2 linked regions of the Euzebya sp. genome follow. The protein of the gene in region 1 interacts with the protein of each later gene in a pairwise test. Links are inferred from orthologs where the notes say so. Each region holds a gene or a part of one and is shown on either strand. Other genes may lie near its edges.

Evidence for each region.
Region 2: the proteins of ACEQ2X_RS21590 (region 1) and ftsZ interact in binary tests that used the Escherichia coli proteins (3 or more experiments, as listed by UniProt). The link is inferred for Euzebya sp. from one-to-one orthologs.

What each region holds. Positions count from the first base shown.
Region 1 is NZ_CAXQBR010000098.1:1,526-4,672, reverse strand. Bases 213-3,045 are described here. They hold ACEQ2X_RS21590 (rod shape-determining protein), read left to right. Parts: upstream 213-1,016; coding sequence 1,017-2,075; downstream 2,076-3,045. Other genes in these bases: ACEQ2X_RS21585 (rod shape-determining protein MreC), read left to right, coding at 2,083-3,045; ACEQ2X_RS21595 (ferritin), read right to left, coding at 344-850; ACEQ2X_RS21600 (YceI family protein), read left to right, coding at 213-342. Outside these bases: more of ACEQ2X_RS21600, read left to right, coding at 1-212; more of ACEQ2X_RS21585, read left to right, coding at 3,046-3,096; rod shape-determining protein MreD, read left to right, coding at 3,100-3,147. UniProt on the Escherichia coli protein: Forms membrane-associated dynamic filaments that are essential for cell shape determination. Acts by regulating cell wall synthesis and cell elongation, and thus cell shape.
Region 2 is NZ_CAXQBR010000062.1:53,412-56,546, forward strand. Bases 194-3,014 are described here. They hold ftsZ (cell division protein FtsZ), read left to right. Parts: upstream 194-905; coding sequence 906-2,123; downstream 2,124-3,014. Other genes in these bases: ACEQ2X_RS13105 (cell division protein FtsQ/DivIB), read left to right, coding at 194-371; ACEQ2X_RS13115 (laccase domain-containing protein), read left to right, coding at 2,155-2,976; ACEQ2X_RS13120 (YggS family pyridoxal phosphate-dependent enzyme), read left to right, coding at 2,969-3,014. In the rest of the region: more of ACEQ2X_RS13105, read left to right, coding at 1-193; more of ACEQ2X_RS13120, read left to right, coding at 3,015-3,135. UniProt on the Escherichia coli protein: Essential cell division protein that forms a contractile ring structure (Z ring) at the future cell division site. The regulation of the ring assembly controls the timing and the location of cell division.

The sequences.
Region 1 (3,147 bases):
GACGTCCCCCGGCGCGACGACGCGATGAAGCGGGCCATGGGTGTGGACGCGCACCCGACCGGGACCTTCACCCTCACCCAGCCCGTCGACCTGGGCGAGATCCCCGCCGAGGGGGAGACGATCACCTTCACCGCCGTGGGGGACCTGACCGTCAACGGCATGACGAACCCCGTCGAGGTGGCGGTGGAGGCCCAGATCGCCGACGGGAACCTCCTCGCGGTCGGCCGTTCCCCCGTGGTCTTCGCCGACTACGGGATCCAGGCGCCCCAGGCCGGGCCGGTCATCTCGATCGCCGACGAGGGGACGATCGAGCTGCAGCTCTGGTTCACGCCGGAGGCCTAGCTCACACCGCCTCGGTCTGGGACGCCCGGCGCCCCGGCAGCTCCCGGTCGAGCATCAGCAGCGCCGACGCGTCGCCCCCGATCATCCGGAGCTCGGCGACGATCGTGCGGACCGCGGACTCCTCGTGCACCTGCTCGTCGAGGAAGCGGGTCAGCAGCGGGACGCTGCGGTAGTCGCGCGCCTCGGTCACCTTGCCGTACAGCTCGGCGATCGCGGCGGTGACCTTCTCCTCGTGCGCCAGGGCGGCCTCGAACGCCGCGACCGCGTCGGTGAAGTCGTGCGCCGGTGCTGACAGGGCCCGCAGGACGACCTGCCCGTCCCGGTCGAGCACGTGGTCGATGAAGATGTCGGCGTGCTCGCGCTCCTCGGCGGCCTGCGCGCGGAACCAGCGGGCCATGCCGGTCAGGTCGCGGGACTCCGCCCAGATGGCGAGCTGGAGGTAGGCCTGGGCCGATTCCTGCTCCAGGGAGATCTGGTGGTTGAAGGCATCGAGGAGCTCGGGGTCCATGGCCTGACGCTAGCGCACCCCGGCTCGGGCGGGCCGCGACCGGGCCGGGTGGGCAGGTGTCCATGCGGCCGACGGCGCGGCCCCGTCCCCCCACGGGATCGCGGGGCTACACTCGCACGACGCGGCGGCCCCGACCGTCGCTGACCGACTTCCCCGGACACCCGTCTTGTCGACTCCTCCCCAGCAGCTCAACACGCTCCCCCTGTTCGGCCGTGACATCGCGGTCGACCTGGGCACCGCGAACACGCTCGTGTACGTGCGCGGCCGGGGCATCGTGCTGAACGAGCCGTCGGTCGTGGCGATCAACACGAAGAACGGCGCGATCCTGGCCGTGGGAGCCGAGGCCAAGCGGATGATCGGCCGCACCCCCGGGCACATCGTCGCCATCCGGCCGCTGAAGGACGGCGTGATCGCCGACTTCGACGTGACCGAGAAGATGCTCAACTACTTCATCCGGAAGGTGCACCGGCGCCGCTACATGACCTGGCTCAACAAGCCGCGCGTCGTGGTGTGCGTCCCCTCCGGCATCACCGGCGTGGAGCAGCGGGCGGTCGAGGAGGCCTCGATCCAGGCGGGCGCGCGGGCCGCCTACATCATCGAGGAGCCGATGGCCGCAGCGATCGGTGCCGGGCTCCCGGTGCACGAGCCCGCCGGGAACATGGTCGTCGACATCGGGGGAGGGACGACCGAGGTGGCGGTGATCTCCCTCGGCGGGATCGTGACGTCGGCGTCGATCCGCATCGGCGGGGACGAGCTCGACGAGTCGATCATCAACTACGTCAAGAAGGAGTACAGCCTGATGCTCGGCGAGCGGACGGCTGAGGAGATCAAGATGGCCATCGGCTCGGCCTTCCCGATGCCGGAGGAGTCCCACGCGGAGATCCGCGGCCGCGACCTGGTCAGCGGGCTGCCGAAGACGATCATCATCTCCGCCGAGGAGATCCGGCGGGCCATCGAGGAGCCGGTCAACTCCATCGTCGATGCGGTGAAGAACACGCTCGACCGCACCCCGCCCGAGCTCGCTGCGGACATCATGGACAAGGGGATCGTCCTCACCGGTGGCGGTGCGCACCTGCAGGGCCTCGACGAGCGGCTGAAGCACGAGACGGGGATGCCCATCCACGTGGCCGACGCGCCCCTCAACTCCGTCGCGATCGGCTCCGGCAAGTGCCTGGAGGAGTTCGAGGCCCTGAAGCGGGTGCTGATCAGCTCCTCGCGGCACTGATCGAGTCGTGAACCGGCGGCGGACGCTGGTCGGGGCGCTCGTCCTGATCGCCCTGGCCTTCATCACCCTCGACTTCCGCGAGACGGGCGGACCGGTGGGTGCGCTGCAGCGCGGCGCGGACGCGGTGTTCTCACCGGTCCAGAGCGGCTTCGCGTCGGTCGTCCGGCCGGTCGGCGACTTCTTCGGCTCGATCCTCGAGATCGGCACGCTCCGCAGCCGCATCGAGCAGCTCGAGGCCGACAACGAGGCGCTCCGCGAGGAGCTGCTGGTGCAGGCCGACCTCGAGCGCCGCCTGTCCGAGGCCGAGGCGCTGCTCGACATGTCGGCAGAGCGGACGGTCGACCTGGTCGGCGCGCGGGTGATCGCCGCGCCACCGGGCACCTTCGAGCGCTCGATCCTGATCGACGTCGGCGCGTCCGAGGGCGTCGTCGACGGGATGGCGGTGGTGAACAGCCGCGGCGTCGTCGGGGTGGTGGTCGAGGTCACCGCCACGCGGGCGCGGGTCAACCTCCTGTCCTCGACCGAGGGTCGCATCACCGTCCGCGTCGCGCAGTCCGGCGACCGCGGCCTGCTGACCGGCCGCGGCAGCGACCTGCTCGAGCTCGAGATGGTCGACGCGGATCCGCGGTTCCCCACCGACGAGACGCCGGTGGTGGTCACCCAGACCTTCCAGGGGTCCCTCATCCCCGGCGGGCTGCCGGTGGGGGTGGTCGAGACCCCACCTGACGGGGACTTCCAGGGCGAGCGCTTCTACGAGGTGCGGCCCTACGTGGACTTCAGCGCCCTGTCCACGGTCGCCGTCGTGGTGGCAGGCCGCGAGAGCGACGGCCAGTTCGACGAGGGCGAGATCATCGACGTGCCGGAGCTGGTCCCCGCGCCCACCGTCGAGCCGCGACCCAACGCGGAGGGCACGCCGATCCCCGGCGTCGACGTCCCCGCCCCGGCGACCGAGGCACCGCAGCCCGGGGCCTCACCCACCGCGGGTGCATCCCCCGATCCCTCCCCGGCGGCGAGCCAGTAGGGCGTGGGAGTCCGCGTCGCGGCCTTCGGGGTGATGATCCTGCTGGCCATC
Region 2 (3,135 bases), on another replicon or contig:
GCAGCGCGGTGACCCTGGACGACGCCGTCGACGCCCTGCCGACCGTCGAGGTGGTCACGCCGCCGAGCGTCGGGTCACGCGTCGCCGACCCGGATCTGCAGGCCGTCGCCGCCGTCGCCGCCGCCATGCCCACCGTCGTCGCGGACTGGGTGGTCGCCTACACCGGCGTGGGGGAGGGGCAGGTCGACGCCATCCTCCACATCCCCACCGAAGACGGCACCGTCGAGCTGGTCGCCCACCTGGGCCGCGCCGAGGACGTCAGCGCCAAGGCCGCGACGATCGCCGCGCTGGTCGCCGAGACCATCGGGAACGGCACCACCCCGCAGGCCTTCGACGTCCGCATCCCCGACCGCCCCGTCGTCCGCACCTGATCCGTCGTCGCGCGCCCTCCGGGCGACCCGCGACCACCGCCGGACGGCCGCGCTGCCGTACCGGAGCGCGCGGCTGAGGTGCAGTTCGGCCGCTCAGGCTGTCGACGTGCACATCGTCGAGGTGTTCCGCCGACGCCGACGCCGGGTCCGGCCAGCCCGGGCACGGATCCCACCGAGGCCGGGCACGACCCTCACCTCTCCATCCGCACGTCGTCGGGTCTCGGCCAGCTCGGACCTGCACATCGTCCGGCACCCTCCGGGGCATCGTGCAGGTGCCGGCGCCACAACCCCGACGACGGGCGTCCAGGTTCCCCGGCCATCCGGGCAGGGCAGGGTTGAGTTGACGCCTCCAGACCCTCTGAGTAAGGTCTGTCCAGTCAAGAGGTTTACATAACTATAACCCTCTACTTGAGGGTGAGGGTTCTCCCGGACCCGAACATGCCCCGCCAGAGACCCCCGTGGTCCCCCGGCGGGCTTCCCCCATGGACCGTCCGAAGACCGTGCCGGCAGAGCACGGGTGACAAGGAGAAGCGAGTGGCCGCACCCCAGAACTACCTGGCCGTCATCAAGGTGGTGGGCATCGGCGGCGGTGGCGTGAACGCCGTCAACCGGATGATCGAAGCAGGCCTGAAGGGCGTGGAGTTCATCGCGGTGAACACCGACGCGCAGGCGCTGCTGATGTCCGACGCTGACGTGAAGCTCGACGTCGGGCGTGAGCTCACCCGCGGCCTGGGCGCCGGCTCCGACCCCGAGGTGGGGGAGAAGGCCGCCGAGGAGCACCGCGACGAGATCGAGGAGGTGCTGAAGGGCGCCGACATGGTCTTCGTCACCGCTGGCGAGGGCGGCGGCACCGGCACCGGCGGCGCGCCGATCGTGGCGGACATCGCCAAGGGCCTCGGCGCGCTGACCATCGGCGTCGTCACCCGGCCGTTCTCCTTCGAGGGCAAGCGCCGCGCGATGCAGGCCGAGCACGGCGTCGAGCGGCTCGCCGCCGCCGTCGACACCCTGATCGTGATCCCGAACGACCGGCTGCTCGAGATCTCCGACACCGAGACCTCGATGCTGGAGGCGTTCCGCCTGGCCGACGACGTGCTCCTCCACGGCGTGCAGGGCATCACCGACCTGATCACCACCCCCGGTCTGATCAACACCGACTTCGCCGACGTGTCCACCGTGATGCGCGACGCCGGCTCGGCCACGATGGGCGTCGGCAAGGCCCGCGGCGAGGGGCGTGCGCGCTCCGCGGCGGAGATGGCGATCTCCTCCCCGCTGCTCGAGGCGTCGATGGACGGCGCCCGCGGCGTCCTGCTGACGATCGCCGGCGGCTCGGACCTCGGCCTCCACGAGGTCAACGAGGCCGCCGCCGCGGTCCAGGAGCACGCCGACCCCGACGGCAACATCATCTTCGGCACCGTGATCGACGACTCCCTCGGCGACGAGGTCAAGGTCACCGTCATCGCCGCCGGGTTCAACGACAGCCCGACCACCAAGCAGCGCGAGGCACCGACGCAGATGTCGTCCCAGGCCGCAGCCACCGTCACGGCGCTGCGCCCGGGCCGTGAGCAGCCGGCGCGCCCCGACTTCGGCCGGACCGTCCGGGTCGAGTCCCCGCCGCCGCTGCCGTCGATCCTCGAGGACGACGACGAGGACGACGAGGTGTTCCGCTCCCCGTCCGAGCCCCGTCCGGCCGCCGAGTCCCGGGACGCAGAGGACGCCGACGACCTCGACATCCCCTCCTTCCTCCGCAGGTAGGCGCCCCGACCCCACAGCTCTCCGCTTCCCCATGACCACCTCACCGTCCCCCGCCATCAGCGCGGAGGCCGTTCCTCCCGCACCCCCGCGGGTGGAGACGCCGGCGGCACCCCTCACCGGGGTGCTGTCGCCGTCGGTGGCCGCTGCGCGCTACGCGTTCTCCGACTCCTCGGCCGGCACGATGTCGCCGACGGTCGGGGACGGCGACCACACCCGCCACCGCGCGGCGCTCGCCGCCGCGGTCGGCGTCGCACCCGATCGGATCGCGTGGATGGACCAGGTCCACGGCGACGTGGTCGTCACCGCGACCGCCCCCGCCGATCCGCCGCCGGCGTGCGACGGCGTGGTCACGACCGAACCCGGTCTGGGGCTGGGGGTGCTGGCCGCCGACTGCGTCCCGGTGCTCCTGGCGAGCCCGGGCGGCGTCGCCGCCGCCCACGCCGGTCGGGCCGGGGTCGTCAACGGGGTCGTCGGCGCCACGGCGCGGCGGCTGCGCGAGGTGACCGGCGACGACGTCACCGACCGCGACGTCGTGCTCGGCCCGGCCATCGGCCCGTGCTGCTACGAGGTCTCCGAGGACGTGGCTGACGAGGTCGTCGCGGCCATCGGCGGCGCCGTCGGCCGTCGGGTGCGGACCACCACGACGTGGGGGACCACGTCGGTGGACCTGCCCGGCGCGGTCGTGGCCCAGCTCGACGTGCTCGGCGTCCACCGGATCCGCCGGGCGGGCGCCTGCACCCGCTGCGGCGGGCGGGACCGCTGGTTCTCCCACCGCGCGACCCTGGCGGAGGGACGTCCGGCCGGACGCCACGCCGGCGTCGTCGTCCACCTCGCGGGGGGCCGCCGTGCCTGACCCCGAGCTCGCCGCCCGCGTGGCCGACGTCCGGCGTCGCATGGCCGCCGCCATCGAGCGGAGCGGCCGCAGCCCCAGCGGCATCACCCTGGTCGCGGTCTCGAAGACCGTCGACGACGACGCGGTCCGGGCCGCCCGGGACGAGGGTCTCACCGACTT